Regions from separate parts of the Vibrio ziniensis genome, predicted to be linked through region 1. Evidence: predicted binding sites of a transcription regulator. Region 1 holds the regulator's gene; the other holds the start of a gene.
The links. Region 1 encodes PurR, which represses purine synthesis genes. Its sites were predicted from a motif close to TNANGNAAACGTTTNCNTNA; they were not measured.
Positions count from the first base shown of each region.

Region 2: the regulator PurR is predicted to act here: its motif matches at 3,193-3,212, upstream of G5S32_RS10775 (uracil-xanthine permease family protein).

Region 1 covers NZ_CP049331.1:1,935,189-1,950,428, forward strand. Annotated here, with positions in the region: gene mukB (chromosome partition protein MukB) at 1-2,778, opposite strand, end outside; gene mukE (chromosome partition protein MukE) at 2,775-3,536, opposite strand; gene mukF (chromosome partition protein MukF) at 3,517-4,854, opposite strand; gene cmoM (tRNA uridine 5-oxyacetic acid(34) methyltransferase CmoM) at 4,866-5,648, opposite strand; gene elyC (envelope biogenesis factor ElyC) at 5,738-6,556, shown strand; gene torD (molecular chaperone TorD) at 6,715-7,362, shown strand; gene purR (HTH-type transcriptional repressor PurR) at 7,643-8,650, shown strand; cyclic di-GMP riboswitch class I at 8,822-8,920, shown strand; gene G5S32_RS08875 (TfoX/Sxy family DNA transformation protein) at 9,034-9,621, shown strand; gene G5S32_RS08880 (TVP38/TMEM64 family protein) at 9,950-10,633, shown strand; gene G5S32_RS08885 (alpha/beta fold hydrolase) at 10,954-11,760, opposite strand; gene glgA (glycogen synthase GlgA) at 11,910-13,376, opposite strand; gene glgC (glucose-1-phosphate adenylyltransferase) at 13,366-14,583, opposite strand; gene G5S32_RS08900 (IS4 family transposase) at 14,897-15,240, opposite strand, start outside.
Region 2 covers NZ_CP049331.1:2,337,715-2,352,954, reverse strand. Annotated here, with positions in the region: gene ushA (bifunctional UDP-sugar hydrolase/5'-nucleotidase UshA) at 1-1,214, shown strand, start outside; gene ybaK (Cys-tRNA(Pro) deacylase) at 1,349-1,828, shown strand; gene G5S32_RS10775 (uracil-xanthine permease family protein) at 1,892-3,148, opposite strand; gene G5S32_RS10770 (DUF2066 domain-containing protein) at 3,367-4,566, shown strand; gene G5S32_RS10765 (DUF2069 domain-containing protein) at 4,640-5,068, opposite strand; gene wrbA (NAD(P)H:quinone oxidoreductase) at 5,079-5,654, opposite strand; gene arsC (arsenate reductase (glutaredoxin)) at 5,654-6,004, opposite strand; gene bepA (beta-barrel assembly-enhancing protease) at 6,030-7,487, opposite strand; gene G5S32_RS10745 (sulfurtransferase TusA family protein) at 7,724-7,969, shown strand; gene G5S32_RS10740 (AI-2E family transporter) at 7,953-9,026, shown strand; gene G5S32_RS10735 (methyl-accepting chemotaxis protein) at 9,219-11,090, shown strand; gene bcp (thioredoxin-dependent thiol peroxidase) at 11,170-11,643, opposite strand; gene G5S32_RS10725 (glycine cleavage system transcriptional repressor) at 11,653-12,195, opposite strand; gene dapA (4-hydroxy-tetrahydrodipicolinate synthase) at 12,510-13,388, shown strand; gene bamC (outer membrane protein assembly factor BamC) at 13,447-14,463, shown strand; gene G5S32_RS10710 (DUF2897 family protein) at 14,507-14,692, opposite strand; gene G5S32_RS10705 (M15 family metallopeptidase) at 14,704-15,240, opposite strand, start outside.

The DNA.
Region 1 (15,240 bases):
CACTTTTTCAAGCTCTGTGATAGTTTTCCCATGAGCCGAAATAAAGCTTTTCGATTCGCTCAATTGAGCAATCTTTTGCGCCATTTCTTCCACTCGTTCTGCTAAAGAATCGTCTTCAATCAACAGCATATTTGGCGCAATTTTCTCGAGCGCAGAAATTGCCTGCTTGCTGAGATGAACTTGGCTGCGCTGCTGCTGGTCTTGGCTATCTAGTTCAGCCAGAGTGCGCGCGACCTGATTACGCTTTTCGCGAGCGACTTGAATTGCTTGTTCAGGGTCTGCATCGAATGCGACCTGTAAATGCTTAGCTACAAACTCATTAAAGCTGCTGAACAGTCGTTGTAGCTTTTGCGAATCAAAAGCGGCTTTCGCGTGTTGTTCCACCACTTCTTCACGTTCAGAACGTAATAGTTCCAAACGCTGTTCACGTGCAGCTCGACCAAACAATGGGATTGCTGGCAGACGTGAATAACGAATCTGGCGATCGTTAAACTGAACGCAAACAGCACCATCAAGTTCTTCTGCGTTAAATGAACTGTCATCGAATGCGTCTACATCACCTTCAATTAGGTAAAGGTCTTCAGGACAATCATCCAGCTCAATTAATTTCTCTTTGATACCAGTCAGGTCAGACACCACAATCGCGTGACGTGCAGGACCGTACATCGCACTGAAATAAGGTGCATCGTCAATGGTGATATCGTCATAGATTTCAGACAGCAACACACCGCCAAGCGTATCAGCCAGACCTTTTAAACGCGGATCGTTCGAGCCACTTGGCGAAGCTAAACGTTCAATGTCCCGTTCTAAAACTTCACGGCGTTCTGCAAGCTTATCTTTAGCATTGGATTGGACTTTTTCTTGCTCCAATACACGTTGCATCTCAGCCATGACAGATTGGCTGTTCGCTAACTCTGCACCACTTTGCTCACGCAGGATTTCTAATGCATCGTTGGCTTTAATCCAAGCTGGAGCAATTGATTCTAGCTGAGTAATTTTGTGTTGTTGATCTTGTTCTAAGCGACGTTGTTCACTACGTTTTTCACGCAGTTCTTCTTGAGTCGACTCGAGATTCTCCAACACAGCTTGATGGCGCTCCAACTCTTGCTCTACTGCCATTTCATCACTCAAAGTGACATTGTGTTGCTTCTGATAATCATCAAGGAGTTTACGAACACCGGTTTGTTGTTCCAAGCGACGCTCTAAATCTCGCTGCTGGGCATACCACTGTTGTTCGTTTTGCGTAATTTGCCGAGCTTCATTAGCTCTGCGAATCAGCGTTCTTGCTTGTTGAGCGGCATCTTGACGCTCAACATTACCTAATACGCTCTTCACTAAACTAAAGGCATGCTCAAACTGAGACGCCGCCGCAGATGACATATCTAATTTGTGCTTTAGCGATAGCAACTCAGATGTGCGTTGTTCCTGCTGCTGTTTAAGCACGGTAACTTTTGCCACGGCATTTTCAGCACTGATGGCGTCATCACCCAGTAACTGCTGCGCTTTATCCAGCGCATGCAGCGCCTGTTGATACTGTAGCGCGCGTGTTTGTTGCACATCCAGCGCTTGCTGGTAGTCAGCGAGTTGCGTCTTAAGACTGTCTACTTCTTCTTCTGCAATTGTCGCTTGATCTTCCGCTTCATGGAGACGCTCTTGAGCTTCTTCAACCACCATCATCTGTTCTTCAAGACGCATGTTCAGCTCTTCAAGATCATCCTGATAGCGTTCAATTTTCTCTTGCTGACGCAATGCGTTTTGAACCAGTTGCAGATGGTCCGAAGCCCCCTGATGGTCTTGCTCAAGTGCGGATTCTTGTTCAACCAATAGCTCAAGTTCTTCATGCACTCGATTGAGTAAGCTGTTTTGCTCAATCAAGGTTTCACGAGAACTCATCAACTCTTTACGCAGTTCAAGCGTCTGACTGACTTTGTTGCGACGGTCATTAGCGTGGCGCATGTAGTCAGCGGCTACGTAATTGGTCGATTCGGTAATCAGATGCTTGAACAGATCACGGTCTGCTTGCGTTGATTTAATTGCTTCTAGCGTCATGCGGTTTTCACGCAGCGCCGATTCCATATCTTGGAACGCTTTCTTTACCCCGCCGTTTTGTGGCAATAAGTAGTCGCGAAGCGAACGAGTAATGGCACTTGAAATACCACCGTATAAAGACGCTTCAATTAAGCGATAGAATTTTGATCGGTCGCCACTACTGCGTAATTTCTTCGGTAGTACACCGAACTCAAACATCTGTGCGTGGTAATCCACTGTAGAGCTGAATGCTTTGAAGTGAGCGCCTTCAATTGCTGTTACCGCCGCTTTCACATCGCTGATTTGACGGACACGAGCATGTTTGTCAGAGACTGTTTCAATCAGAATGTCAGTCGGCTTTATATGGCTTGGCAAACCTTGAATAAGGAATGGCTTAATATCTACTTTCTTATCACGACCAGCAACTTGTTGCAGCTTTACGCCAAACAATAAACGTTGTTTGCGAGAGTTTACGACATCAAGTGCCGCGTAACACGCACCCGGCTGCAATTTACCGAATAATCCTTTGTCACGAGACGCCTGCGAGCTACCAGCCTCAGTGGTGTTGCGGAAATGCAATAGGCTTTGGTCAGGAATCAACGCGGTGATAAATGCAGCCATTGTGGTTGATTTACCAGCACCGTTACCGCCAGAGAGTGTCGTTACTAAGCTATCAATATCAAATGTACGAGCAAAGAAGCCGTTCCAGTTGATCATGGTTAGCGATTGATATTTACCTCTTTCAATCATGCTTCACCTTCCAATTCTGTTTCATCGGCTTGATCTTCTTCATCTGTCAAAGAGTCTTCTTCTAATAAACCATCATCTAACAAACCTTCACCTAACAGACTATGCTGATTCGGTTCCTGGTTATGCACAACAGCTTCACCATCGCGGATAAGACGTAGTTGCGCTTCACGCATGTCGTCACCAATACGAACATCAGCACCAAAGCGGAACACTGCTTCGCTAATGCTGAATTTTGTGGTTTCACCGATATTGATAATCATACCTAGGCGACGCAGACGACGAAGCGATGCGCGTACTTTCTCAAACAGTTTCTCTTTGTCCAAATCAGAGCCATTAGCTCTGTTGGTCACTAACTTCATAAGCTTTTTTTCATCGGTTAGTGAAAGTAACTCTTCATACAGTTCTTGATTGGTAAAGATGCCCTCGTGAGCCAAACGCTCAGGACTGAGATAAAGAAAACAGAGCACTTTACCCACCAGCATGTCTAGTTCAGACAAAATACTGCGGCTAATTAACGTCGTTGAACGAGGGCGTAAGTAGAAAAAACCTTCCGGTGCGCGCACCAGTTCAGTGTTATAGCGTTGGTAAAAATGCGCCAACTCCGTTTCAAAATCCGATAGGAACGCGTGATTATCTAAATCGTCGCTAGAGACATGTCGACCAGCACGTAAAGCACTATCGAGTGCAGGGAAAAGCGGATTGCTGATCGCTTTAGCCAGATTCTCTGGCATGTATTCATTAATATCTGTCGATGACATTTGCTTGTACCTTTGCACCAAAGTCGTTGATTGCTTGCCAGTCTGGCTGAATCGCTTGGTAGTCCGACTCTGAGTAGCCGAGTCGAACTGCTTGATCAACAACAATTCGTGCTAAATCAAAATGATGTGTTTTTGGATGGGTAGCGAGGTAGTCACGTAATACCGCACCCAAATCTATCGCTTGTCCTTGGTCTTTATGCACTTGCAGCATAGCGCCGATTGTTTCAGCAAGCTCATCGTTTACTTGCTGGAATTCTTCGTATTCAACTTCATCAGGAACACTACCAGTAACTTCCTCGTCACGTAGCACTAATGCTTCATCACGCAGATCCATAAGGCGGTCTGCATCGGCATAAGTTAAATACCAAGGTTGTTCAAAGTAGTCGTTAAAGGATTGACGCAGGCGTTGGCTAAACGCGCGATTTTGGTCCATATCGATAGCCGTACGAATAAACTTATGTACGTGACGGTCATAACCGATCCACAAATCAATCGCCTGCTGCCCCCAACTCGTTATGCGATCAAGTTTCATCTGCAAGCCAAATAATGTTTCTTCAATGAACTCAAGTTCAGGATTGCCATACACGCTTTCCTGTATATCTAAAATTTGAGTTTGAAGTTCATCGCCTGCAGTTTGTAACGTATCTTGCAACTCACTTAATGTGGTGGAGGTTTCAGAAAGCAACGCTTCACAGTTATGAATGGCTTCACGCCAATCTTTATTCAGGAGTTCGGCGATTTGCTGTTTTACGGATTGTTGTTGTTCATCCATGACGCGTTGGTTTAAATCAATGCGGTCAAAGATTTCACCTACAGAGTATTTCAGCACACCGAATACATTCTTTTTCCAGTGCCCAACTGAACCACCTCGTTCTGCAGATTCAACCGCCTTCGCCATTTCATCAGCCAACATTGAAAGCTGAATAGAAAGCTTTAACTTAGAAAACTCTCGATGACGAACGTAGTAATCAGTAATGCCAATCGCCAACGGCGATAGGCGATATATGCTAGCCCCATCAGTCAGTTCGCTGGTAAAGCGGCTGATCAGACGTTGTTTAACTAATTCATTAATGGCGTTGTTAGCGCGAAAAGCCGACGCTTCACCTGTATCTTCAAACATTCGAGTGACTATAATGAACGCATCGTGCAACTCACCTTCACCGAGTTCTTCATCAAATCTGTCATTACTTAGCACTGCAATTGCGATTAAAAACGCGAGTCGCTCAGTCGTTAGATTTAATGAGAAATCATGCTGCTTTACCCAGCTAACCAATTCATCAATAGGTTGCTCAACAGCGTTCTGAGTTAACTCACCCATTGTTATTCCTGTTATTGTTTTTTCTTAGCCCATACGTGTATGTATCGGCCTAATGAGAGGTATGGCTCCTGACGACAAAATTTTCGTTCTAAAGCCAATACATCATCGTATTGGTATTCGCCCATATTTTTCACATTGCCAATGTAATCACTAAAACAGCGAATACCAGATTTACCTTGTATCTCAAACCCTGAATCCTCTATCCACTGATACACTTCCGTAGGAAGCAATCCAGTTTGAGGCTGAAGTTTGAAGCGTTTTCTATGCGGCATTCCCTCTAATACATGAGGAATATTGCCACATACTGCATTTTTATATACAAGCCCGTGGTAGTTGTAAAACATGATAGATGCCATGCCACCCGGTCTCACTTGAGCTAACAAGTTTTCTAAAGCGGGTTTTGGCTCAGCCAACCACTCCATCACAGCGTGAAACATCACCACGTCAACTGGCTCAGTTAAATGCTCCTGTATATTTTGCACAGGAGAATGGACCAACTGATATTGATCAAGCAAGCCATTATTGGCAATATCCTGCTTAGCAAGATTGAGCATTTCAGAAGAAAGATCACACAAGGTCACACGATGTCCGAGCTTAGCGAGCTTCTGTGACATCTGCGCTAGTCCCCCGCCAGCATCTAGAATGTGCAACGGAGTTTCTGATTGGTCAAAACTTGCCAACAACTGCGTCAGGTCTTCCCACACAATTACTTGACGGATTTCTCCTTTATCGGAGCCATAGATATTTTTTACAAATTTGTGGGCAATATCGTCGAAATTACGATCTTCTGTCACAGCGGCTTGGGTTATCATAGCGAATTCGTGCTGCTATTTTGTCATAGGAATAGCAGGAATAAAGAGGGTTTCACCCTTTTTATTGTCAAGTGCTGTTTTTTCGGACTATTTTGTTTATGTTTGAGCTGAAAAAAATTGTTTCATCCTTTTTAATGCCCTTACCAGCACTGCTGATTGTGGGATTTATTGGCTTAATGCTGATTATGTTTACTGCCAAACGTAAAACTGGCAGCCTCATCGTTCTGTTTTCTCTAACCAGTCTTTTTCTTATTTCGTTTCAACCCATATCAACAAGTTTGTTGATGCCTTTAGAGCGCCAATACCCCGCGTTTCTTCCTGTCGAAAGAAACATTGATTACGTGATGGTTTTAGGTAATGGACATGTTGTCGATGGCTATATACCACCAACTTCTGAACTATCACGAGCAGCATTAATGCGTTTAACGGAAGGAATACGTATTGCTAGGATGTACCCAGGATCCAAATTGATTCTTTCAGGTTATGCTGGTGGCAGCGAGTTTAGTCATGCTCGTATGTTAGCACGAGTCGCATTAGCACTCGGTGTAGCAAAGTCTGACATCGTGTTGTTAGAAACAGCAAAAGATACTTGGGAAGAGGCAAGACAAGCTGCTGCATTCGTACAAAGCAAAAAGTTGGTACTAGTGACTTCCGCCAGCCATATGGAAAGAGCAATTAAAGAATTTAATTCCGCAGGATTAAACCCGATTCCAGCGCCAACCAACTTTTTAGCTCAAGCTAACATTACTCAACCCTGGGATAAATACACGCCTCAAGCACGCTATTTGGAGCAAACCGAGCGCTTTTGGTACGAGAGCCTTGGTCAGCTTTGGCAAAAGATGCGCGATTATGTTGCTGGCTCTGATGGCAAACTAACACAAGATAAGTAGCTCCTTGCAAAGATGATATGAAGACCCGCTTTATGCGGGTCTTTTTTCGCCAACCTTCGCTCAACAAAGGTCTTCGATCTGCATACTTTAGTTCGCAAATTTCGTACAGAGCGTAATTATTGCTTAGACTTAGATAAAGAAAAGTACGGAGCTAAGTAATGAAAGAAATTAAAGCCTTTAACGAAAAACGAGCTGAAATCTATTGGTGGCTTTCAGGTTTGTTTGCTTGCGAACTCAGTTCACAAGACTTGTCACATTACTCATCCCCCGAAATTTACAATTTTCTCGCAGGACTTAGTGAAAACGACCATTTAGCAGTCTCCACTCACAAACTATGCGCAACTCTCAAGCAACTTCTCAAACATGAAGATGCACAAGTGCAAATTGCTAATAGCTTCTATAACCTATTTCTAAAATGTGATGGGAATTCGGCTCTCCCGTACGCATCTCTTTATATTGATAAATCAAAAATGAATAATAAAACTCCAGCACAAGCAATTGCTGAGTTAATGGAGCAAAATGGCGTACATGTTCAAGAGCAGACAAATGAATCATATGATCATCTCGCTATCGAATTAGACTTTCTCGGACACCTCATTATTCGCTCTAACGAACTTGAGAAAGAAGCCCGTATGGAACAGGCCCTAAAGTTCCAAGCGGACTATATTCGTCATCATCTATTGAACTGGATACCTGATTTTTCTTTTGATTGTGCGAGCAAGGATAAATTGGGATTTTATTCATCAATTTCAGTATTATTGGTCGCTTTTTTAGAGCTTGATTTAAACTATCTTACAGGCAATTGAAACTCATCGTTGGTTCAACAAAGGGCATGAATTGTGACTACAGTTAAGTTTGCGCTATTGATTTGTCGTTGCTAGCTAACCATTTGCGGTTTAAACTCAATACCATAAAAGATGAATCATTATTTAAAACTCAAACCGCTATATCGAAGCGGTTTTTGTGTTTTAACGACTTTAGGCTAGAAGCTTTATAAACTTCGCCGCTGCTGAATCCGGCCAGTAATGTGGGTTGTTTACCTAATAAAAAATTTAGCGAAATCAGCAGTCAAAACAGGACAAATATATGGCTACGATTAAAGATGTTGCTCGCTTAGCTGGCGTATCAACCACAACCGTATCACACGTAATTAATAAAACTCGCTTTGTTGCTGAAGCAACTCAAGAAAAAGTTCTCGAAGCAGTAAAAGAGCTAAACTACGCACCAAGTGCCGTAGCACGTAGCTTGAAATGCAATACTACCCGCACCATTGGTATGTTAGTTACTCAATCAACCAATCTATTCTTTTCTGAAGTCATCGACGGTGTAGAAAGCTACTGTTACCGTCAGGGTTACACACTGATTCTGTGTAACACAGGTGGCATCTACGAGAAACAAAGAGATTACATCCGAATGCTGGCTGAGAAGCGAGTGGATGGCATTTTAGTCATGTGCTCCGACCTAACACAAGAACTGTCAGAGATGCTTGAAAGTCATTCGGACATTCCAAAAGTCATCATGGATTGGGGTCCAGAAGCTTCTACTGCTGACAAAATCATTGATAACTCTGAATTAGGGGGCTATTTAGCGACTAAATACCTTATCGACAGAGGTCATAAAGACATTGCTTGCTTAAGTGGACACTTACATAAACTCGCTTGTCAGGAACGAATTGCGGGGTTCCGTCGCGCTATGGCAGAGGCGAACTTGACAGTGAATGATAACTGGATTCTTGAAGGCAACTTCGAGTGTGATACAGCAGTACTAGCTGCAGATAAAATTATCGCAATGGATAAAATGCCGACCGCTGTGTTCTGTTTCAACGATACAATGGCACTAGGGTTAATGTCACGTTTACAACAAAAAGGTGTTCGTGTACCCGATGACATTTCGGTAATCGGATACGATAACATTGAACTTGCAGAGTACTTCTCTCCGCCCCTAACCACGATTCATCAACCAAAACGTCGTGTGGGCAAAAACGCATTTGAGATTTTGTTAGAACGAATCAAAGATAAAGAGCATGAACGTCGAATCTTCGAAATGCATCCAGAAATTGTAGAGCGTGATACAGTAAAAGACCTTACAAAATAATTAGTTACTCTATTTAAGTACCGTTCAATAAGAGCCAGTGAAATTCATCTCACAAATATTAAAACAGTAATAAGCTCGCAAACCCAATATTCAAACTTTGATCAACGTCACATTTAGTTCACATAAATGTGATGCTTATTCAAAGTTTTGTTTATTATTTTGAAAGTAATGTCACGCACAGGGCAAACCATCTGAAAGGGTGGGACGCAAAGCCTCCGGCCTAAACCAATCCATGTTAGTTCATAATTGGTAGGTAGCGGGGTTGCCGATGGCAAAAAGGTATACATGAGTTGACGCTTGATTGACATGCTCAATGTATTCTTTTGCTATTCTCTCGGACCTGAATTTGGTGGCGTATTTATTAATACACCGAGACTAACAGCATGGATAAACCAGTACTAAAAGACTCAATGCGACTTTTTGAGCAACTAGGAAGCGTAAAATCGCGTTCTATGTTCGGAGGGTTTGGCATTTTCATCGATGACACGATGTTTGCTCTGGTCGTTAATGACCGACTACACATTCGTGCGGATGATCACTCCTCAAAGAATTTCCAACAACAAGGCTATGAACCTTACGTTTATAAAAAACGTGGTTTTCCTGTTGTGACTAAATACTTTGCCTTACCTGAAAATGTGTGGGATACCCCGCATCTAATTATTGAAAAAGCAAAGCAAGCCTTAGATGTCGCGAAACAAGAACGCGAGACTCAAGCTAAAGCGAAACCAGACCGACTTAAAGATCTTCCTAATATGCGTCTTGCTACAGAACGTATGCTCAAAAAAGCAGGAATCGATTCTGTTGACATGCTGCAACAGAAAGGCGCAGTGGCTGCGTTTAGAGCCGTGCAAGAGACTCATGCCACAACTGTTGGTATTGAGCTTTTATGGGCTTTAGAAGGTGCAATTGAAGGTAAGCATTGGTCTGTCATTCCCCAGTCTCGCCGCGATGAATTAATGCAGAAACTCTAGTTTCTATATTCGACTTAAAGATACAAAGCACTCTTCATAGGGTGCTTTTTTATGAATAATCAAAACCAAAATGAAATTTAAAGTCGGCTCTGCCTTTCCTATTCTCTATACATGATACCATTCTGGATAATTTCCTGATCAGTGAATAGGCGTCGATAAGCAAACCCTCCGAGCCATGGATGGATCGGAGGAGCTTCAGGGACGAATGAATGCGCGTTTGCGTTTGACGCCTATTCGCTGTTCTACCGATGCTCAGTCTGATCATATTTTTATCTAGGATGGTATGAGGAGCAAGTGATGGTTTTATCCAACTATTTTGGAGTTAACGATGAGTCATAAACTGATACTAGGGTTGATTTTAATTACCCTCATCGTTGTTATGGGTACTGAGTTTAGCCAATATCTCACTCTGGAATATGCGAAAACTCAACAAGCAGCCCTCTCTCAATACATAGACCAGAACCTCGTTTTTTCAGCTATTGCTTACTTTATCGCATATATTGTGATTACCGCTTTATCCATTCCCGGAGCTGCCGTTGTTACTCTTCTCGGAGCGGCTTTATTTGGCTTTTGGTTTAGTCTTATCTTAGTGTCTTTTGCTAGTACAATTGGTGCGACCCTCGCTTTTCTTAGCAGCCGATATTTGCTTCGCAATTGGATACAACACCGTTTTAGTGACAATCTTTCTGCCATCAATAAAGGTGTAGCGCAAGATGGTGCATTTTATCTGTTTACACTAAGATTGATTCCAGTGTTTCCATTCTTTCTTATCAACCTACTTATGGGCTTAACACCGATTTCAACGACTCGTTATTACCTAGTTAGTCAGTTGGGGATGCTCCCAGGAACGGCTGTTTATCTCAATGCAGGCACTCAACTTGCTGATATAGACACTCTGTCAGGAATACTATCTCCAAGCGTTCTACTTTCTTTTGCGTTATTGGGCATATTTCCGTTTTTGGCAAAACAAGTACTGACTAAACTTAAAAAGAGAACAATCACCGACGAGTAATATGAAAATATTCATTGCTCAACATCCAACTGAAGCACATATTGTGTGCGGGCTGTTGCGACAACAAAATATTCCCTGTGAAGTTCGAGGTGAAACGCTTTTCAGTGTCCGCGGGGAAATCCCTTTTGATGAAGCCTCTTCACCTTATGTATGGCTTTTGAATCTGAGTTTGCTCGAACAGTCCGAACAGGTTATAAGTGACTACTTACAACCAGCATTCCCAAATCAGCCAGATTGGGTCTGTAAGCATTGCGGAGAGAATAACGAACCGCAATTCGGATTGTGCTGGAATTGCGGCTATGAGAGCATCTAGAAGGCTTTTAAGCGTTAATGGTTAACTGCTTGTGGATGAAATCGATGGAAACTCGGTTAAATACTTCAGGCTGTTCAATATTGCACACGTGCCCACAGTCCGGTATTTCCCATAGTTCACTTTTCTCGTGCAATGCCACCATATCTTTAACAGGCTGGATAAACATATAGTCACGCTCGCCCATCAAATACAGGGTGGGTATCGGTAACTCTTTATCGCGAAAATAACGCATCATTGGATTAATCTCTGCAGTAAGAGTAAACCAACGTTTGAATTCTTTCTGGCAAAGCTTCTTCGCTTCTCGGACAAACAAGTTTCGAGATTGCTTTTGACTTCTTTGCGGCATAACGATATAGGCAAATAAACGGTAGAGCCACATATATGGTACAAAATTCTTACTTATATGCCCCAATTTAACCAAGATTTGCGAGCGGGTATTTAAACGGGTGACCGCACCACCCAACACCATAGAACTCACGCGTTCTGTTGCCAACTCTGCAAGGTTACGTACGATGATCGTCCCAAGAGACATTCCGACAAAATGCGCAGATTGAATCTTTAAGTGATCGAGAACTCGTAATACATCTAACGTAACAGACTTAAACGTATATTTGTTACTGATCAGATCTTTGATGAGCTGAGGGGATTTTCCGTGACCACGCAGATCAACAAACAACAAATTAAAATGCTGCTTATACGCTTTAATTTGCTTAAACCAAATGGACGAACTGCCTCCTGCACCATGTACAAATACCACCCATTCCTGACTGGTTGGATGATGGTAAATTTTATGAAAAAGCATGCTTTGGGGCATTGGTACCACTTAATTTAATGTGAAACAGAATAGACTGAGGGTACCACATCCTCCCCTTTCAAGGTGATTAGAGTTGTTAAATAATGCTACTCTACCTCGACCAGATCAAAAACAGAGCTTTAAAGCTCTGTTTTTGTTCATTTATCTATCTAGTCAAAAATTGCGTAGTTATACATCTTTACGTACTCCAACGCAGATTCTCGCCAACTGAAGTCACACCTCATTGCGCGTTGTTGAACTTCTAATAATAAATCTGGATGTTGAAGATAAAAAAGTAACGCGCGTTGCATTGTGATGAGTAATGCTTCTGGTGATGGCTCTTGGAAACCAAAACCAGTAGCTTCACTAGGGTATTTATCGTAATCCAACACGGTATCTTTTAGGCCACCAACTTCTCGCACAATCGGCAAAGTACCATAAGCCATACTGTAGATTTGGTTCAAACCACAAGCTTCGAACTCTGACGGCATTAAGAAGAAATCAGAACCAGCTTCAACAAGGTGCGCAAAGCGATTACTGTAAGCCTCAACAAAAGCAAATTGTGTTGAATGCACGCTGGCTATCTTGTGTAACTGATTTGCTACTTCGGGCTCCCCCGTTCCCACGATAACCAATTGAACATCGTTACGCAGAAACTTCTCCAAAATAGGAAGAATGTAATGGAAACCTTTTTGATGCGTTAGTCGACACACCATTCCAAATAGAGGAACGTCACGCTGCGGAAGCTGCAATTCTTCTTGCAACACTTTCTTACTGGCAGACTTACCCTTCTTCAACGATTTTGCTTCGTCTGAATAAAATTCTGGCAAGTATGTGTCCGTTCTTGGGTTCCACTCACTGTAATCACATCCGTTAACGATGCCATGTAAATCACGTGCTCGGCGTACAAAATCATCAACCAAACCATGAGAACCAAGAGGAGTAAGAAGCTCTGACGCGTAATTCGGACTTACCGCATTGACTTTGTCTGCAAATGCAATACCTGCTCTGAGCATACTGATATGGTCATGACCATACTCGAGGAACTCCATCCCCGACAAATTAAGTTCTGGAATGACTTCTAACTGATGATGAGAAAATATGCCTTTAAACATCGCATTGTGAATGGTTATGACACTTTTGACGCCAGTAAAGTAAGGGTCGTTTCTGAAGCGAGTTTTGAGAAGAAATGGAACTAACCCTGTATGCCAATCGTTAGCATGGATAATATCAGGTTTAATTCCTAGCTTAGGCAACACATCTAAACACGCTGCTGAGAAAAAGCCAAAGCGTTCTCCGTTATCAGGATAGGCTTGGTTGTGCTCAGCATAAAGTTCAGGACGGTCAAAATACATATCGCAATCAATGAGGTAAACAGGCACACCCTCAAGCTCTCTTTGACGAACTTGATAGCGAATATGTGGCCAATGAGTAAGTTCGGTTTCGAGAATCACTGGCGATGAATCTTTTTCAGGTACGCTGCGATAACCAGGTAAAACTATAGCGACTTGGTGGCCAAGTTCCAGCAAAGCTTTAGGCAGAGCCTTGGCTACATCAGCCAAGCCTCCACTTTTTACTAACCCTTGAGCTTCTGAAACGGTAAACCACACATTGAGTTGTTCCTTTCTAGAATCCAACTTTTGTTCCTTTTGCAATGACGACGATTCCGTCGTCAGACACGTGGAATCGTTGTCGGTCCAATTCTAAATTTTCACCAATGACAGTGCCGGGAGCAATTTCAACATGTTTGTCGATGATCGTGCGCTTGATTGAGCACCCAGCCCCTATTTTCACATCACCCAAGATAACAGATTCACTAATCAAAGAGCCAGCCGCAATGTTACTTCTGAATCCTAAAACTGATTTATAAATAGTTGATCCTTGGATATAACTTCCACCGGAAATTAAACTGTCTGTGATTTTAACTCTACGCTCGCCAGAATCAACAAATGTCGCTGGAGGTAGAGGTGGATAGTAAGTATGCAACGGCCAGCTACGGTTATACAACGAGAAAGGTGGCTTTTTATCGAGTAGATCCATATGTGCAGCCCAATAGGAATCTATCGTGCCGACATCTCGCCAATAAGTCGTCTGTATCTCACCTTTAATTTTGTTTTGGGAGAAGTCATAGACATAGACGCCACCATCAGGAAACATTTTAGGAATAATGTCCTTGCCAAAATCATGGCTAGATTCCATGTTTGCTGCATCTTCACGTAATTCAGCGCAAAGCACACAGGATTTAAAGATGTAGTTACCCATTGAAACTAAAGACCAATCAGGTTCTCCCGGTATTGATTTTGGATTATCCGGTTTTTCTTCGAAGCCGATCATCTTACCATCACTGTCTACTTCAATTACGCCGAATTTGGAGGCTTCTGCCCTAGGCATACGCAACGCAGCGACCGTCAACTTGGCTTGCTTCTGACTATGGAAATCGAGCATTTGGCGAATATCCATCTTATATACATGGTCAGAACCAAAAATGCAGACATCTTCCGCACCAGATTGCTCAACAAACACAATATTCTGGTATATGGCATCTGCCGTGCCTTCATACCAACGTTTACCGTCACGCATTTGCGCCGGAATAATGTCAATAAAACGGTTGGTGATACCTGTAACATTCCAACCTTTTTTCATATGCAGATAAAGGGATTGAGACTTAAATTGGGTTAAAACGTAGATTCTCATTAAGTCTGCATTAACAAAATTATTTAGGGCAAAATCGATCAGCCGATAGCTACCACCGAAAGGCACCGAAGGTTTCGAACGCGTTTCGGTTAAAGGCATCAAACGAGATCCTTCACCGCCAGCCAGAATCATTCCTAATACACCAAACATATATAACTCTCCATTTATAATATTGACGTCTACTTTGGTTATTGAGGGGGGAATAAAGTAGCGTTGCAGATAGTAGCGGGAAGCGTCACAAGGTCAGACCAGATAAAGCAACAAGTTACATATCAGCTCTAAAATTTATAGCAGGAGAAGCTGTGTTAAAGATGACAAACTCATACATTAGTTAAGGGTAATATTCTAAAGTATGAGTTCCAGCACAAGTTCAGTTCATTTAATTGCATCAACCCGACAATAGCCTGCTGATGATTTCGCTGTTATCAAAAAAGAAAAGAGTAGCTTAACGCTATAATGCCGTTCACTTAAGGTGAGCGGCATTGTTTTTTCTAGGGTATCGGCTTGGCTTTTTCTTAACGACCCTAGGGAAGGATCTTTCTCGCCTAGGTTCAAGTATTAAGCTCTCACTCATTGAGTAGAAGTTTTGGAATTGCCTCGGGATTGCTCCTGGTGACGAGTATGGAAGTCCCACTATCAGGCGCATGATGTGAGCTAATGCTCCATTGAAGCTAAGTTGATATGGCAAGTAATCTCCATTCAACGTATTACACATCTGCACCATTTGATACCTGACTAAGTTATAGGTCAGTAGTATTCCCCAGAGTTCTTGCTTCACTAATTCAGGGAGTCGACTTCGAAGTGTGA
Region 2 (15,240 bases), 400 kb from region 1:
CTACTGGCAAGCGTCTGTTCCAGCCTTATCAAATGTTTGATAAACAAGGTATTAAAATCGCAGTTATCGGTTTAACAACGGAAGATACCGCGAAAATTGGTAACCCAGAATATATCGGCGGTATTGATTTCCGCGATCCTAAGGAAGAAGCGAAGAAAGTCATCGCTGAGCTGAAAGAAACTGAACATCCAGACCTCATCATTGCTGTTACTCACATGGGGCACTATCAAAACGGTGAATATGGTATCAACGCACCGGGTGACGTAGCTCTAGCTCGCTACTTGAATGAAGGCGATTTAGATATGATCGTCGGTGGTCATTCTCAAGAGCCTGTGTGTATGGAAGGCCCTAATGTGGTGAAGAAGAATTTCGCACCGGGTGACGAGTGTAAGCCAGACATGCAGAATGGTACTTACATTGTTCAAGCCTTTGAATGGGGTAAATACGTTGGTCGAGCTGATTACGAATTCCGTAACGGTGAGCTAAGCATGGTTAGCTACAACCTAATTCCTGTGAACCTTAAGAAGAAAGTGAAGGTTGATGGCGAAAGTAAGATGGTGATTGCAACCACTGAGATTCCAGAAAACCAAGAAATGTTGGAATTTTTACGTCCTTATCAAGAAAAAGGACAAGCGCAGCTTGGTATTAAAGTTGCCGAGTCTAATGGTAAATTGGAAGGTGACCGTAATGTTGTCCGCTTCCAACAAACTAACCTAGGTCGTTTGATCGCTACAGCTCATATGCAACGAGCTAAAGCAGACTTCGCTATCATGAACTCTGGCGGTGTACGTGATTCTATCGCAGCTGGTGACATCACGTACAAAGATGTACTGAAAGTACAACCTTTCGCCAATATCCTTACTTATATCGATATGACTGGTCAGGAAGTACTTGATTACCTCAATGTAGTTGCGACTAAGCCTGTCGATTCAGGTGCTTATGCACAATTTGCGGGTATTTCAATGCAAGTGGAAGAGGGGAAAGTATCAAACGTTTATATTGGTGGTAAACAATTGCGTTTAGATAATACCTACCGCTTTACTGTTCCAAGTTTTAATGCCGCTGGTGGTGATGGTTATCCTAAGATTACAGACCGTAAAGGTTTCGTAAACACAGGTTTTGTTGATGCTGAAGTTCTAAAAGACTTTTTACAAGCAAACAGCCCAATTGATGTAAACCAATATGCGCCGTCAGGTGAGATTGTTTATAAATAATCAATAAGTTGATTCATTAGCTACGGAATAAGCGGTGTGAAAACACCGCTTATTTTTTTGTTAATGTAAATGGCAACGATAAGAGATAAGCTATTCCACGTGAGTAAGAAGGTTAGAGGCGGTAAGGAATAATAATGACTCCAGCGATTCAGTTAGCGAAGAAGAAGAAAGTAGTTCATATCATTCATCAATACGAACATGATCCGAACAATGCTAGCTATGGTTTAGAAGCGGCAGAAGCATTAGGTCAGGATCCGAAAACAGTTTTTAAAACACTACTATTTTGTTTGAACGGTGAAGAGAAGAATCTTGCTGTTGCTATTATCCCTGTAAATCAAAAATTGAATCTAAAAATGGCAGCGAAAGCGGCAAAGGCAAAAAAAGCTGATATGGCAAACCCTGATATTGCACAGAAGACAACTGGCTATGTGGTGGGTGGTATTAGCCCTTTAGGGCAAAAGAAAGCGCTGCCGACATTTATTCATAACAGTGCCACTGAGCTACCGACCATGTGCGTGAGTGCAGGTAAAAGAGGTCTAGAAATCGAACTCGCACCGCAAGACCTGGCGACACTGACTCGAGCTCAATTCGTCGATTTGTGCCTTGAAGCATAAATAGGATTCGAAATAAAAACGGCCTCTGATGAGGCCGTTTTATTAGATATGAAGAGTTCTCTATTAAGAATTTTGCGCTTCTTCTTCCATTTGAGCGTTGTCCACGATGTGGTTTTCACCCAAATCTTTTGGTAGCAGAAGGTTCAATAGGATAGCAACGATACCACACAAGCTTACTCCTTGTAGGCTGAAATCGCCCACGCCGAAAGCCATGCCGCCGATACCAAATACCAATGTTACTGCCACAATCACTAGGTTACGTGACTTGTGTAGATCAACATGGTTCTTGATTAACGTGTTTAGACCTACGGTAGCGATAGAACCAAACAGAAGAATCATGATGCCGCCCATTACTGGTACAGGGATTGTTTGTAGCAGAGCACCTAGCTTACCAACAAGAGCAAGAACGATAGCTGTAATCGCTGCCCAAGTCATGATCACTGGGTTAAATGCTTTTGTAAGCATTACGGCACCTGTTACTTCTGAGTATGTAGTATTTGGTGGCGCACCCAGGAAAGCCGCAAGCATAGTTGCCGCTCCGTCACCCGCGATAGTGCGGTGAAGACCCGGTTTCTTGATGTAGTCTTTGCCAGTTACGTTAGAAATCGCCAACATGTCACCCACGTGCTCAACTGCAGGAGCAATCGCAACAGGGATCATGAACAGAATGGCGTTGATGTTGAACTCTGGGAAAGTGAAGTTAGGCATCGCTAGCCAAGACGCTTCACGTACAGGAGTGAAGTCTACAACGCCAAAGAATAGAGACAGAGCGTAACCCGCAATAATACCGCACACGATAGGGATTAGCTTGAAGTAGCCTTTTGCAAATACGCTTGCAACGATAGTCACAAGTAGTGATACACAAGAAATCCAAAGTGAAGCGTCGCCATCAACTAATTGGAAAGCACCATCGCCACTTTTACCTAAGGCCATATTCACAGCAGCAGGCGCTAGACCTAGGCCGATAACCATGATTACTGGACCAACGACAACTGGTGGAAGAATTTTATGAATAAACTCTACACCACGAATCTTAATGAAGCCGCCAAGAACAATATAAACTGCACCAGCTGCCACTAAGCCACCCATAGTTGCAGCAACACCCCATGTTTGAACACCAAACATAATAGGAGCAATAAAGGCAAAAGAAGAAGCAAGGAAGATAGGAACAGAACGACGGGTAATAAGTTGGAAGAGTAATGTGCCGGCACCAGCACCGAATAAAGCAACGTTAGGGTCGAGTCCTGTCAGGAGAGGAACTAGCACTAACGCCCCAAATGCAACGAAGAGCATCTGAGTGCCTAAAATGGCATTTTTCATGGTATTTTCCCTGTAGCTAAACAAAATTCGCGGGATTCTATCACTTTTGCAAACGATTGCCATTTAAACTAGATCAATTTTTGTTGCTTTTGTCATCGATTAGAGTAAGCAAAATCCATTTTTTGCAAACTTTTATTCACTGCTGAGAGGCCTCGTCTTGCCCGATAAACAATAGTTGCTTATCATCGACTTTAAGAAACTTAGAACGTAGGAACAATATGCGCTATTTAGCTTTTTTGCTGATGGGATTAATATCAATCCCAGCTTCTGCACTCACCACTGTTAATTTGTACAAAACAGAAGTCGTTATTGATCAAACACAAGTTGATGCAGATGCCAAAGCTCGAGCACTAGGTATGCAAAATGTTATTGTTCGTGCTACGGGCGATAAAAACGCTGCAGATAACGAAGTCATTCAAAAAGCGCTGAGTAAATATAACCAATACCTGAATCAGTTTAGTTACGGTCAGAACAATGATGTTTCTACGATTTCAATGCAATTTAGTGCACCACAAATTCGTTCGTTGATTACTCAAGCTCAATTACCCTTCTGGCTAGAAAATCGCGCCAACATTCTCGTGTGGTTGGTTGAAGAGACTGCTTACGAACGAACAATTAGCTGGGAACATTCTGATTCAAAAGTCTTACATCAACTAAAAGCAGAGTCATTGGTGCGTGGCTTGCCTATTACCGTTCCTGTTGGTGACTTCGATGATATTACTGGGTTGGAAATCTCCGATCTTTGGGGTGGATTCATTAAACCGATTAGTTTAGCGAGTAGCCGTTATCCGACTGATGCCGTATTAGTGGTAAAAGCACAAGGTGATGACTTACGTTGGACTCTGTATGATCAAAATGCTTACAATATGCTTCAATCGCAGAAAGCTCCAATGACTGGCAGTGCATCTGGCAGTGCAGCCGCGACAGACATGATTGATAAAATTAGTGACTATTACGCGAACAAGAATTCGGTTTTGGTTGGTTCAGAATCTTCTCAAACTGTATTAGCAGCGTTTGAGTCAATTAAAAACGCTAATGATTTCTTCTCGTTAGAAAAACGGTTGAAAGCCTTAAGTTCAGTAGCTTCGCTCGACATCATAAAAATCCAAGGCCAAGAAGTGATTTTTAATGTTCATCTGTTAGCCACTGAAGAGGATTTTGAGCAAGAAGTGTTGCGAATTGCTCAGGTACAAAAAGCAAAAATTCAAGAAGTTCCACAGCCAACAGTTCAAACACCAATGCTTCAAGCATCGACAGTTGAACAAGCTACATCAGTGTCCGAATCTCAAGCCCCATCTGTGGGAACCACAGAACCTGCTGGCGTGAACTCGGTAGTGGTTAGTGACCTGTCTCAGCAAGGTGCAGTTACTGAGCCAGTACCTGTCGTGAAAACACTGCGTTTTACTTGGTTAGATTAATCACAATCGCTGAATGCTAAAAAAGGCCCCCCCAAGATTAGGGGCCTTTTTAATTGATTCATTGGATGATTTTTTATTCTTGGCCGAATCTTTGTTTCTCTTGTTTTTCAACCACTGATAGCTTAGTCAATTTCAGACCTAGCTCTTTTCCGCGATGTCTTGCGTAGAAAATGTTACCCATAAATGCCGAGAATGTAAGTAGCAGTTCTACTGTTGCAAGCCAGCGTTCTCCATCGTCAACATACAAAATGGTGAAAGCGTGCAGAAAATAAAGCATTAGAATAAAGTTTGCCCAAGCATGGGTGTACGGTTTACCTGCCAATATTCCTGGTAGTGGTAACAAAAGTGGAATCAGCCATGCGACCGTCAACGCCAGTGGGTTAAGGTGTGGATGTGGTGATAAATCCAGTTGCCATAAAGCAATCCAAGCAATCAAAGCTAGGTTACTCGTCAGTGCTAACCTACGAAATTGTTTTGTTTTTGAGGTCATTTCAACGCTCATGTAACTTCCTTTAATTTGAAACGTTTTTTAACTGCCGCGCCATTTTTGCGAGACGCTTGCCGAGTTGACGAGCAAGTTCGCTTTCATCCTCAGAGAGTTTGCTGTTCATTTGCGAGACATGGCTAGCACCATAGGGAGTACCGCCAGTTTCTGACGTATGCAGTTTAGGTTCAGAATAGGGTATGCCCATAACCACCATTCCATGATGAAGCAGAGGTAGCATCATGGTTTGTTGAGTGGTTTCTTGTCCACCATGTAGTGTGGACGAAGACGTAAACACACAAGCGGGTTTATCTATCAAATCGCCATTTAGCCACAATGGGGTTGTTTGATCCCAAAAGTGTTTTAAAGGCGCCGCCATGTTGCCAAACCATGCAGGGCTACCTAAAGCTAAGCCGTCACAGTTCTTTAATTCATCAATAGTGATGAATGGATCATCAGCATTGTTACCACTGCTGTTGATTTCTGGGACTGTTCTCAACATCGCTTCACAATCTGGGATACTGTTAACCCCTCTTGCTATTTGCCTTGCTAATGACAGAGTACTTCCGTGTCGGCTGTAATAGAGTACAACCACTGTTGTCATCATAGGATTTCTAAAACTTGTTCAGGTGGACGTCCCAAGCGTGCTTTACCATTTGCAACGACGATTGGGCGTTCAATCAATTTTGGATTGGCAACCATCGCCGCAAACAGATCCTCCTCAGAAACATTTGCGTCACCTAAACCAAGCTCTTTATAGATGTCTTCTTTGGTTCGCATCATGTCACGGACGCTAGCTACATCCAATTGTGCGTACAGTGTTTTTAATAGCTCAATACTTAATGGTGCTTCAAGATATTTGACTACTTCTGGCTGGACACGATTCTCTTCCAGCAGAGCTAATGTTTCGCGACTTTTTGAGCATTTAGGGTTGTGATAAATCACGACAGACATAGTTTTTCCTTACTTTCTCTATTTATTATTGGAGCGATAAGAATCGTTCTCTTTGGATCATTAACTGGTCGATACGAGCGTCATATCTCGCTTGTTCTAAACTGCCCAATTTGACGAGCTGACCTGCTTGAGTATAAAGCTGAATTGCTTTGTTCCAGTTAGCTCTTAAAGCTGAGACTTCAGCTTGAGCCGCTAAATCTTCAGCTTGATTACCATTTCGATTGTTGGCTTCGGAAAGCAGGCTCCAACCGTTAGTATCGTTTGGGTTATCATGAGTATAGCGTTGAAGTACGCGAATCGATTCGCTAAATTTTTGCTGTTTTAGCAATACGTTAGCGTAATTTAACGTTAGTACCGCGTTATTAGGAGTTTGTTTTAACGCTGTTTCTAGCAAGGTTTGCGCATTATCAGCTCGTTTCGTTTCAAGGTAGAGATCTACCATCGCATCAAGGTAGAAACGATTGTTTTCATCTAATTTTAATAGTTTGCTCAGTAACGACTCGGATTTGTCGTACTGTTTCGAGTCAAGATACACCAATGCTTTACCATATTCGAATGAGGCATCTAGCGTTGGTATAGTGTTCTTTTGTTGTGCTCTCGTAAACCAATCCAAAGCGGCTTCATTGTCGATGTCTGCATAGCGTGCCACTATGCGAGCACGTGTTAGGTGGTAATCAAGATCCGGCTGAACTTTTACGACAGGATAACTTTGCGCACGCTCACGACTGTCAGTGATGCGATCTTCTGGTAATGGGTGAGTTAACAGCATTGGTGGAGGTGTGCTTGCGTAGCGATATTCATCTGCTAAGCGACCAAAGAATCTCGGCATTGCTCTTACATCAAACCCCGCTTTTGCCAGCGTTGAAATACCAAAACGGTCAGCTTCTTTTTCGTTACTGCGGGTATAGTTAATTTGGCTTTGCATACTTCCAGCTGTGGTTGCCGTAATGGCAGCAATACCAGCTTCCGGTGCGGCAATAGCGAGCAATAGTGAACCGGCTAATGCTGCCATCGTCGCAGGAGTACGTCGGGCTTGATCTTCCATACTACGCGCAAGGTGGCGCTGGGTTACGTGCGCAATTTCGTGAGCAATAACTGAAGCCAGTTCGCTTTCTGATTGAGCGTGAAGAAACAACCCAGAATGCAGAGCCACATATCCACCAAAAAATGCAAATGCGTTGATATTGCGGTCTCGGATCATAAAGAAAGTAAATGGTGTTTTTACGTCGTCCGCATTCGCAACTAATTTGTGACCAAGTGTGTCAATGTATTCGTTAATAACGGGATCATTCACGATCGGTTTGCTGCTTCTCAGCATACGCATATAAGCATCACCGTAGATCAATTCTTGGTCTATGGTCAGAGTGGAACCCGCAACGGTACCGATGTCCGGAAGTTCTATATTATTGGCATAAGATAGCGAAGGCGCACATAAGGCCGTTGATATACATAGACAAACGAATGAACGAGTACGTTTTAACATCATGTTTTTTCTTGTTACTCCAGTATCATTATCCATTAGGACATTGTCAGCTTGAAATGGTTTCTTAATCTTTGCTTTAAGTCGGTATTGCTCCAGCATCGTTGGCAACTCATTATTCAGCAAACCGTTTGAATCCTATCTAGGTCTTAGTGACCCTACAACTTCGGATATTAAGAGTGGCGCATAGTAGAAAAGCCGATACAATAACTGCCATATATTAAGGATTGAGCCGAAGAATGGAACCGAATATTCTCGATTTACGTCAACAGCGATGTCCAATGGCATTATTACTGGCTAAACGTCACACAGCCCAGCTCAAAGTAGGTGATATGGTCACCATTCTGATAAGTGATTCAAGTTCATTCAAGGATATAGAAAGCTTTCTGCTGAAGCAGGATTATTTGTGCCAAAGCGTTAAATGTGATGGTTATAACTCACTCACAGTTGTAAAGGAGACATCGTTACATGTTCGAAATGGTTAGTCGTTGGTATCAACGACGCTTCTCTGACCCGCATGCCGTAAGTTTGGTCGCCATTCTTTTCTTCGGTTTTATCATCATCTACTTTTTCGGACATCTCATTGCGCCTTTGTTGGTGGCTATTGTTTTAGCTTATCTGCTTGAGTGGCCTGTGTCGCAACTTTGTCGCTGGAGAGTGCCACGAACCTTAGCGGTTATTTTCGTTATTTTACTCTTCGTTGGCGTTATGTTGTTGTCAGTGTTTGGCTTGGTTCCGACTATCTGGCAACAGGTGGCTAACTTAGTGGCAGATATTCCTAAGATGTACAACGGATTACAGAAGCTCATTGCCACTATTCCCGAACGCTTTCCTGAACTAGCGAATTTGCAAATCGTTGAATCGATAATGAATAACGCTAAAGATAAAGCAATAGGAATGGGAGAATCTTTGGTGAAGGGTTCGCTAGCTTCTTTAGTGAGCTTAGCGACTTTAGGTGTTTACCTCATTCTGGTTCCTCTTTTGGTGTTTTTCTTACTCAAAGATAAGCGTGAAATGCTAAAGATGGCGAGTGGAATCATGCCACGTAACCGTAATCTGGCGAATAAAGTTTGGGTGGAAATGAATCAACAAATCTCAAATTACATTCGCGGTAAAGTATTAGAGATTATTATTGTTGGTAGCGTGAGTTATGTGACGTTTGCAGTGTTGGATTTACGTTACTCAGTACTGTTGTCTGTTGCTGTTGGTTTTTCTGTATTGATTCCATACATAGGTGCAGCAGCGGTTACCGTACCTGTAGCGATTGTGGGTTTATTCCAGTGGGAGCTAACTTCTCAGTTCTACTATCTACTTATCGCGTATGCCATTATTCAGGCGCTTGATGGTAATGTGTTAGTGCCTATTTTGTTTTCTGAGGCCGTGAATCTCCATCCGGTTGCCATCATAGTTGCCGTTCTTGTGTTTGGTGGTTTATGGGGATTTTGGGGAGTATTTTTTGCAATTCCTCTAGCGACGCTGGTAAAAGCTGTTTGGAACGCACTTCCTAGCAATGAAGAGCACCCCCCAACGCAAATAGAATAACCGATTTAATGGTCGCAAAATTACTAAGCCCAAGAGTTTAATATTTTTGGGCTTTTTTGTTATTTGTGATTAGTATTAAATATGCGTCAGTTGCAATACATAAAACTAATAAAGATATTGCTTAAGTTCTCATTTTTCCTGTCGATAAAGTGATGAACATAACAAAAACCACAAGTGTGCAATGAGGGACGTATGAGATTTAGTCAAAAGATCGTGGCTGCATCATCGGTATTGTTGCTGGTGACAGCATCTTTGCTATCTATTCAGCAAGTAAGCACTGTTCGAAAGGAAGTGTCGAATTTAATTGGTGGTAGTTTAAAGGGAATAGCCGAAGGGGTTGCAGATACTGTAGCCGCCGAGATGGAGAGTAAAAAAGCATTAGCTCAATCCACGACTGATATTCTTCAGTTAGATCCAGAAAATCGTGACTACGTGAAAAACGTTCTGGAAACCCAAAAACTCAAAAGCAGCTTTCTAGCTGTTGGCTTTGGCTATGACAGCGATGGTAAAGTCGTCGAGAATGATGATGGCTGGGAGCCGGATAGTAGTTATGATCCACGTAAACGTCCTTGGTATGTCGATGCCAAAAGAGATGGCAAGTTAACCGTTACTGAGCCATACGTAGATGTTTCTACTAAACAGACGATCATTTCTATTGCCACCCCTGTTCACAACAGCGGTAAGTTTACTGGTGCAATGTTCTATGACATGAGACTAAATAAACTCGCTGATATGGTAAATAAGATCAACCTATTTAATGCTGGTGAGATGTTCATTATTACCTCTGATGGTATGACTATTGCTCACCCTAACGCAGAACATAACGGCAAAAATATTTCCACTTATTTACCTAAGATAGAGATTAAGCAAGGCGCTCAACATGTTGATATTGATGGACATGATTTCTTAGTCGGATTGACTTATATGCCAACCGAGCATTGGTATGTTGGTGCTTTGATCGATACTGATAAAGCGTTTTCATCAGTAGCTAAATTAAGAAATAGTGCGATTATCTACACCATTGTTGGCGTGGTATTAAGTATCATTATTTTAACTATATTGATTAAAGTTTTGATGCGCCCATTGAACACTCTTAACCATGCCATCAAAGATGTGGCTTCTGGACAAGGGGATTTAACCAAGCGTCTGAGCACTAATACAGACAAAGAATTCGCTGAGTTAGCCGCAGATTTCAACACCTTCACCGAAACGCTACAAAACCAAATCAAGCAATCAAAAGCGATTGGTGAAGAAATCAAACGCGGTGCAGAACAGACCATGAGTAGTGTCCATTCATCGTCTGAAGCGATGCGTTCACAGCTTCAGGAGCTTGAACAACTAGCAACAGCGATGAACGAAATGGCAGCAACTGCGATGGAAGTTGCCAATAATGCTCAAGGTGCTGCTTCTGCTGCGAAAGATGCGGACGATGCTACTCAGGAAGGTTCCAAAGTTGTTGGAGATACAACTTCATCTATCGATATGCTTTCTGCACGAATCGAGCAGGCAGTAGAAGAAGTTCAGGGGCTAGAGTCTGCAACAGCAAACATTGAAACAATTCTTAAAGTTATTAATGACATTGCAGATCAAACGAACTTACTAGCATTAAACGCTGCGATTGAAGCCGCGCGCGCAGGTGATTCTGGTCGAGGCTTTGCTGTGGTAGCCGATGAGGTTCGCACGTTGGCGCAACGTACACAGCAATCAACCACTGAAATCCGTAGCATGATTGAGCAACTTCAAGCTGGGGCTAACTCTGTGTCTGTTGCCATGCATGAGAGCAAAGCAACGGCAATAGAAGCTGTCAGCAAAGCGCAATTAGCTGATGCTGCATTGCAGAAAATACATGGTGCGATTCAGCATATTAGTGATATGAACATGCAGATAGCTTCCGCAGCTGAAGAGCAAAGCCTTGTTGCTGAGGAAATTAATAACAACACCGTGAAGATTAAGGACTTGTCGACTCAAGTTTCTCAATCCGCTGAAGAGGCCAATATTGCAATGCAAGTTCAAACGGAGAACGTGCGTGAGCAGGATGCTATTCTTGGTAAGTTTATTGTTTAAACTACCTAGCCGTTTCCAACAAAAAGGTCAGCATTTTGCTGACCTTTGTTTTTTGTTCAATGTTTTTTAAACAGTATCATTAAGCCTGTTTATCTTTTAAATAGTTAAGTACTACTTCGTGGTGATCTTTGGTTTTAAACTTATCAAAGACGTGTTCAATCATGCCATTTTCATCAATCAGAAAGCTGATGCGGTGCAAGCCATCATATACTTTGCCCATGAATTTTTTGGTTCCCCAAACACCAAATTGTTCTGCTACTTGGTGATCTTCGTCTGAAAGTAAGGAGAAGTTTAGGTTATCACGAGCGATGAACTTACCTAAACGAGTGACAGGATCGATACTGACACCGAGTACGATTACATTCAGTGCCTCAAGTTCAGCTTTTACATCGCGCATACCTTGAGCCTGAACAGTACAGCCAGGTGTCATTGCTTTTGGGTAAAAATAAAACAGGACTTTTTTGCCAGCAAAATCAGATAGAGTAACTTGGTTGCCATCTTGGTCTAAAAGTGAAAACGCTGGAGCTGGAGAACCCGCTTTTAAAGTGTTCATTATTCTTCCTTATTGACTGCTTTTTATAAAATTAAGAGAACCTTGTACATCGAGTTCTGAGCATAGTGCATCAAATTCTTCTTGAAGCTGCATAAGGTTGTATTCTGAATCTACATGAGCGGTGATAGCGATATGGAACTGATCTTTTTTGCGTTGAAGCTTATCTTTGCTGATAGTTTGAGCGCTCAGTGAAGCCATACCAATATTACGGTCAGCAAAAAATTGGGTGAATTGTTCTGTTAAACCAAGGCGGTCATCAGATTCCACATAAACTTCAACCACATAGTCATTCGATTGATGATCATGGGGAGAAGTTCTTTTCATCATGGTAATCAAATCTTGTTCTTGTCCGAGCAATGGTAGCGTTGTTTCCACTCGGGTAATGCTGTTGGCATTTCCTGATAACAGCATGATCAAGGTGAATTCCTTTCCAAATAGAGCTATGCGACTGTCGACGATATTACAGCCAGCTTGCGTAACTAATTTTGCGACTTGGTTACAAATACCCGGCCGGTCAGTTCCTACTGCAGTGATCACAAGATGTTGAGTCATATTGATAATTCGCTTTGTCATTTTTGGGCATGTTAGCACAACTTTGCATTCAGTGAGCTCTATCTTATTGCCCACATCTGATGTTACCTAAAGTATAGGAATTACCTCTGAGAATACAGGTCAATTAAATATGACCGACCTCTAACAAGATGAAGGATTGCTTATATACAATAGTTGATAAGATATAGATTGGGCTAAAGCTCCAACATGTGATAAATATTCACTGATAAGGAGCATTTAGGCATTCTCAGCCTCTTGTGTTTTTCAACTCCCATGCAGTACCATGCGGAAAGCATTTAATTATGGAGATAGACATGTTTTCAGGAAGTATCGTAGCGTTAATTACACCTTTTACCCAAGATGGCGAAGTCGACTTTGTAAGTCTGAAGAAGCTTGTTGACTACCATGTTGAAGCTGGTACCGATGCTATCGTTGCAGTAGGTACAACAGGTGAATCGTCCACACTGACCATCGAAGAGCATGTCAAGGTTGTTGAAAAAGCGGTTGAGTACGCTGCTGGACGTATTCCAGTTATTGCTGGTACTGGTGCAAATGCAACTCACGAATCAATTACCTTTAGCCGTCTTCTAAACAATACGGGTATTGCTGGCGTTTTGAGTGTGACCCCATACTACAATAAGCCAACACAAGAAGGTTTGTATCAGCATTACAAAGCGATTTCTGAACAGACTGAAGTGCCTATTATTTTATACAATGTACCTGGCCGTACTGCGGTTGATCTGAAACCGGAAACCGTTGCTCGTCTAGCGAAGCTAGATAATATCGTTGCACTGAAAGATGCGACGGGTGATCTGAGCCGTGTCGCGCTTCACCGTGAGCTTTGTGGTGATGATTTTATTCTGTTAAGTGGTGATGATGCGACAGGTTTAGAGTTCGTCAAGCTTGGCGGCCAAGGTGTTATTTCTGTAACAAATAACATCGCAGCAGCAGATATGGCGAAAATGATGCACTTAGCATTAGAAGGTAAATTTGACGAAGCAGAAGAAATTAACCAACGTTTAATGCCTTTGCATAAAAATCTGTTTGTGGAATCAAGCCCAATCCCTGTGAAATGGGCTGCTCATAAGCTTGGTCTGATTTCTTTTGGTGATCTACGTCTACCTTTAACTCCTCTATCTGAACAAGCTCGTCCTGTTGTTGCCAAAGCAATGACAGAAGCCTGTATTTTTTAAGGCGCTTTCCATACAATGCCGAGGTGTTTTGACACCTCGGTGCATTTTAGGAGTTTCAATGAAGTTTACGCGTCAGCTAGTTATTAGTTCCCTAGCTGTTCTGGTTTTAAGTGCATGTTCAAGTCCGACTCATCGCCGTCAAGCCAAAGATGATTTTACCTACCTAGAGACGAAAAGCTTCAGTGAGTGGCAACTACCAGAAGGTGCGGCTCCAGAGTTTTACCCTAATTTTGATATTCCTCAGGGCAACTACCATGGCGGTATAGGAAAAAAGGTTGATATTCGCCCACCGCAACAAGTTCTAGAATTGATCCCTGGTGCTCGTGCTGAACGTCAGAAAGGTGAAGTGTCCCTATGGATGATTCGTAAAGACGAAGTAGATAAAGTCTGGGAAACAGCCGTAAAAGTAATTGCTGAACGCAATATTAAAACGATTTCTCAGACGGATTCTCGAATTGAAACTGATTGGGTTTCTTGGGTTTCAGAAGATGAAGACGTTGAATTGGGCGCTCGTTACGAAGTCTCTCGTGTTGAAGCCAATAATCGCTATGGTTTTAAAGTATCACTGATTGATTGGCGTGAAGGTGGCAAACAGATGCCCGTTTCAACTACCAATAAAGAGCGTTACAACGCTTTGATGACTAACTTAGTCACGACGCGTTATGACCTTGATGTTCGCGAAGAAGCGGCTCGTAAAGCGCAAGAACTCGTTAAACAGATTCCAATATCTATGGGAGCAGACCGCAGTGGTTTACCGGTTATTATTGCTCGTTCTCCTTACGATGTGCTTTGGTCTCGTTTGCCGAATATCTTGCCTCATATGGGTTTTACCATCGAAGAACGTAGTCAGTCGCAAGGCACAGTTAAAGCGAAATATGCTTCACCAGATGACGACTTCTGGCAAGAAGTTGGCGTAAAACCGATTGAGCTGAAATCAGGGACTTACACTTTCCTATTTGGTGATTTAGGTAACCGTACATCGATTAACGTCACGGACTCTTCGGGTAAACCAGTTGAAGAACAGTTGTTAAAAGATATGGTTCCAGTTATTGCTGCGGTTGTAGATAAAAAATAACGCTGGCTCTGAACAATAAAAATAAAGGACGCTGATGCGTCCTTTATTGTTTGTGGTTTTCGTCGCCGTGATGTTGTTTATCAAGTTCATTCAGTTTATCTAAATCACTTTTTTTCTTCTCTTGACCGTATTTCATGTTTGCTGTGTATTTCAATGCAGCAATATTACCAATCACGACACTGATAATGATTATTGAAATGACCCAAGGGTTAAAAAGAAACTCTATCATGCTGATTGCCGTTAGCGAGTACTGATGTTAGTGACGTATTGATTGTAAATCTTTGGCAGTTGTTGGTGCACGTACTCTTTACCTAAAATGGGCGCAGAATCCAGTTGTGCGGAAAGCTGTTCTAAAGTGAGTGTTTGCAAACAAACTTCAGCGGTGTTTTTGTGGCTGATGTGCCATGGTTCGAAAGCCACCCCAGAACCATTTTCTTGATAAGGAAAGAAAAATCCAAATTTCGTTAAGTGCGCTTTTAACCAAAAATAAAAATCGTGCTGATGATCCTGCAAATATTCCCAGGGTTCAAGTTTCAAACCACCTTCGCTTGGGAGTGAGTTTCTGTCAAAGACATCGAAATCTGTTCCCCAGTGATGGCGGCTTGCGCCCGGTAATGCCGACCAACGTAAAATAGCCGTCACCTTTTGTTCATCGCTCAAATTGTGCGACAACATAGGTTGGCTGTATTCATCAAGGATTGGCGCTTCGCCAGACATTTTTCGATTCCAAATGTCTAGCTGACGTTCAAATGAGCGAAAGCCGCTGGCAATATTCAA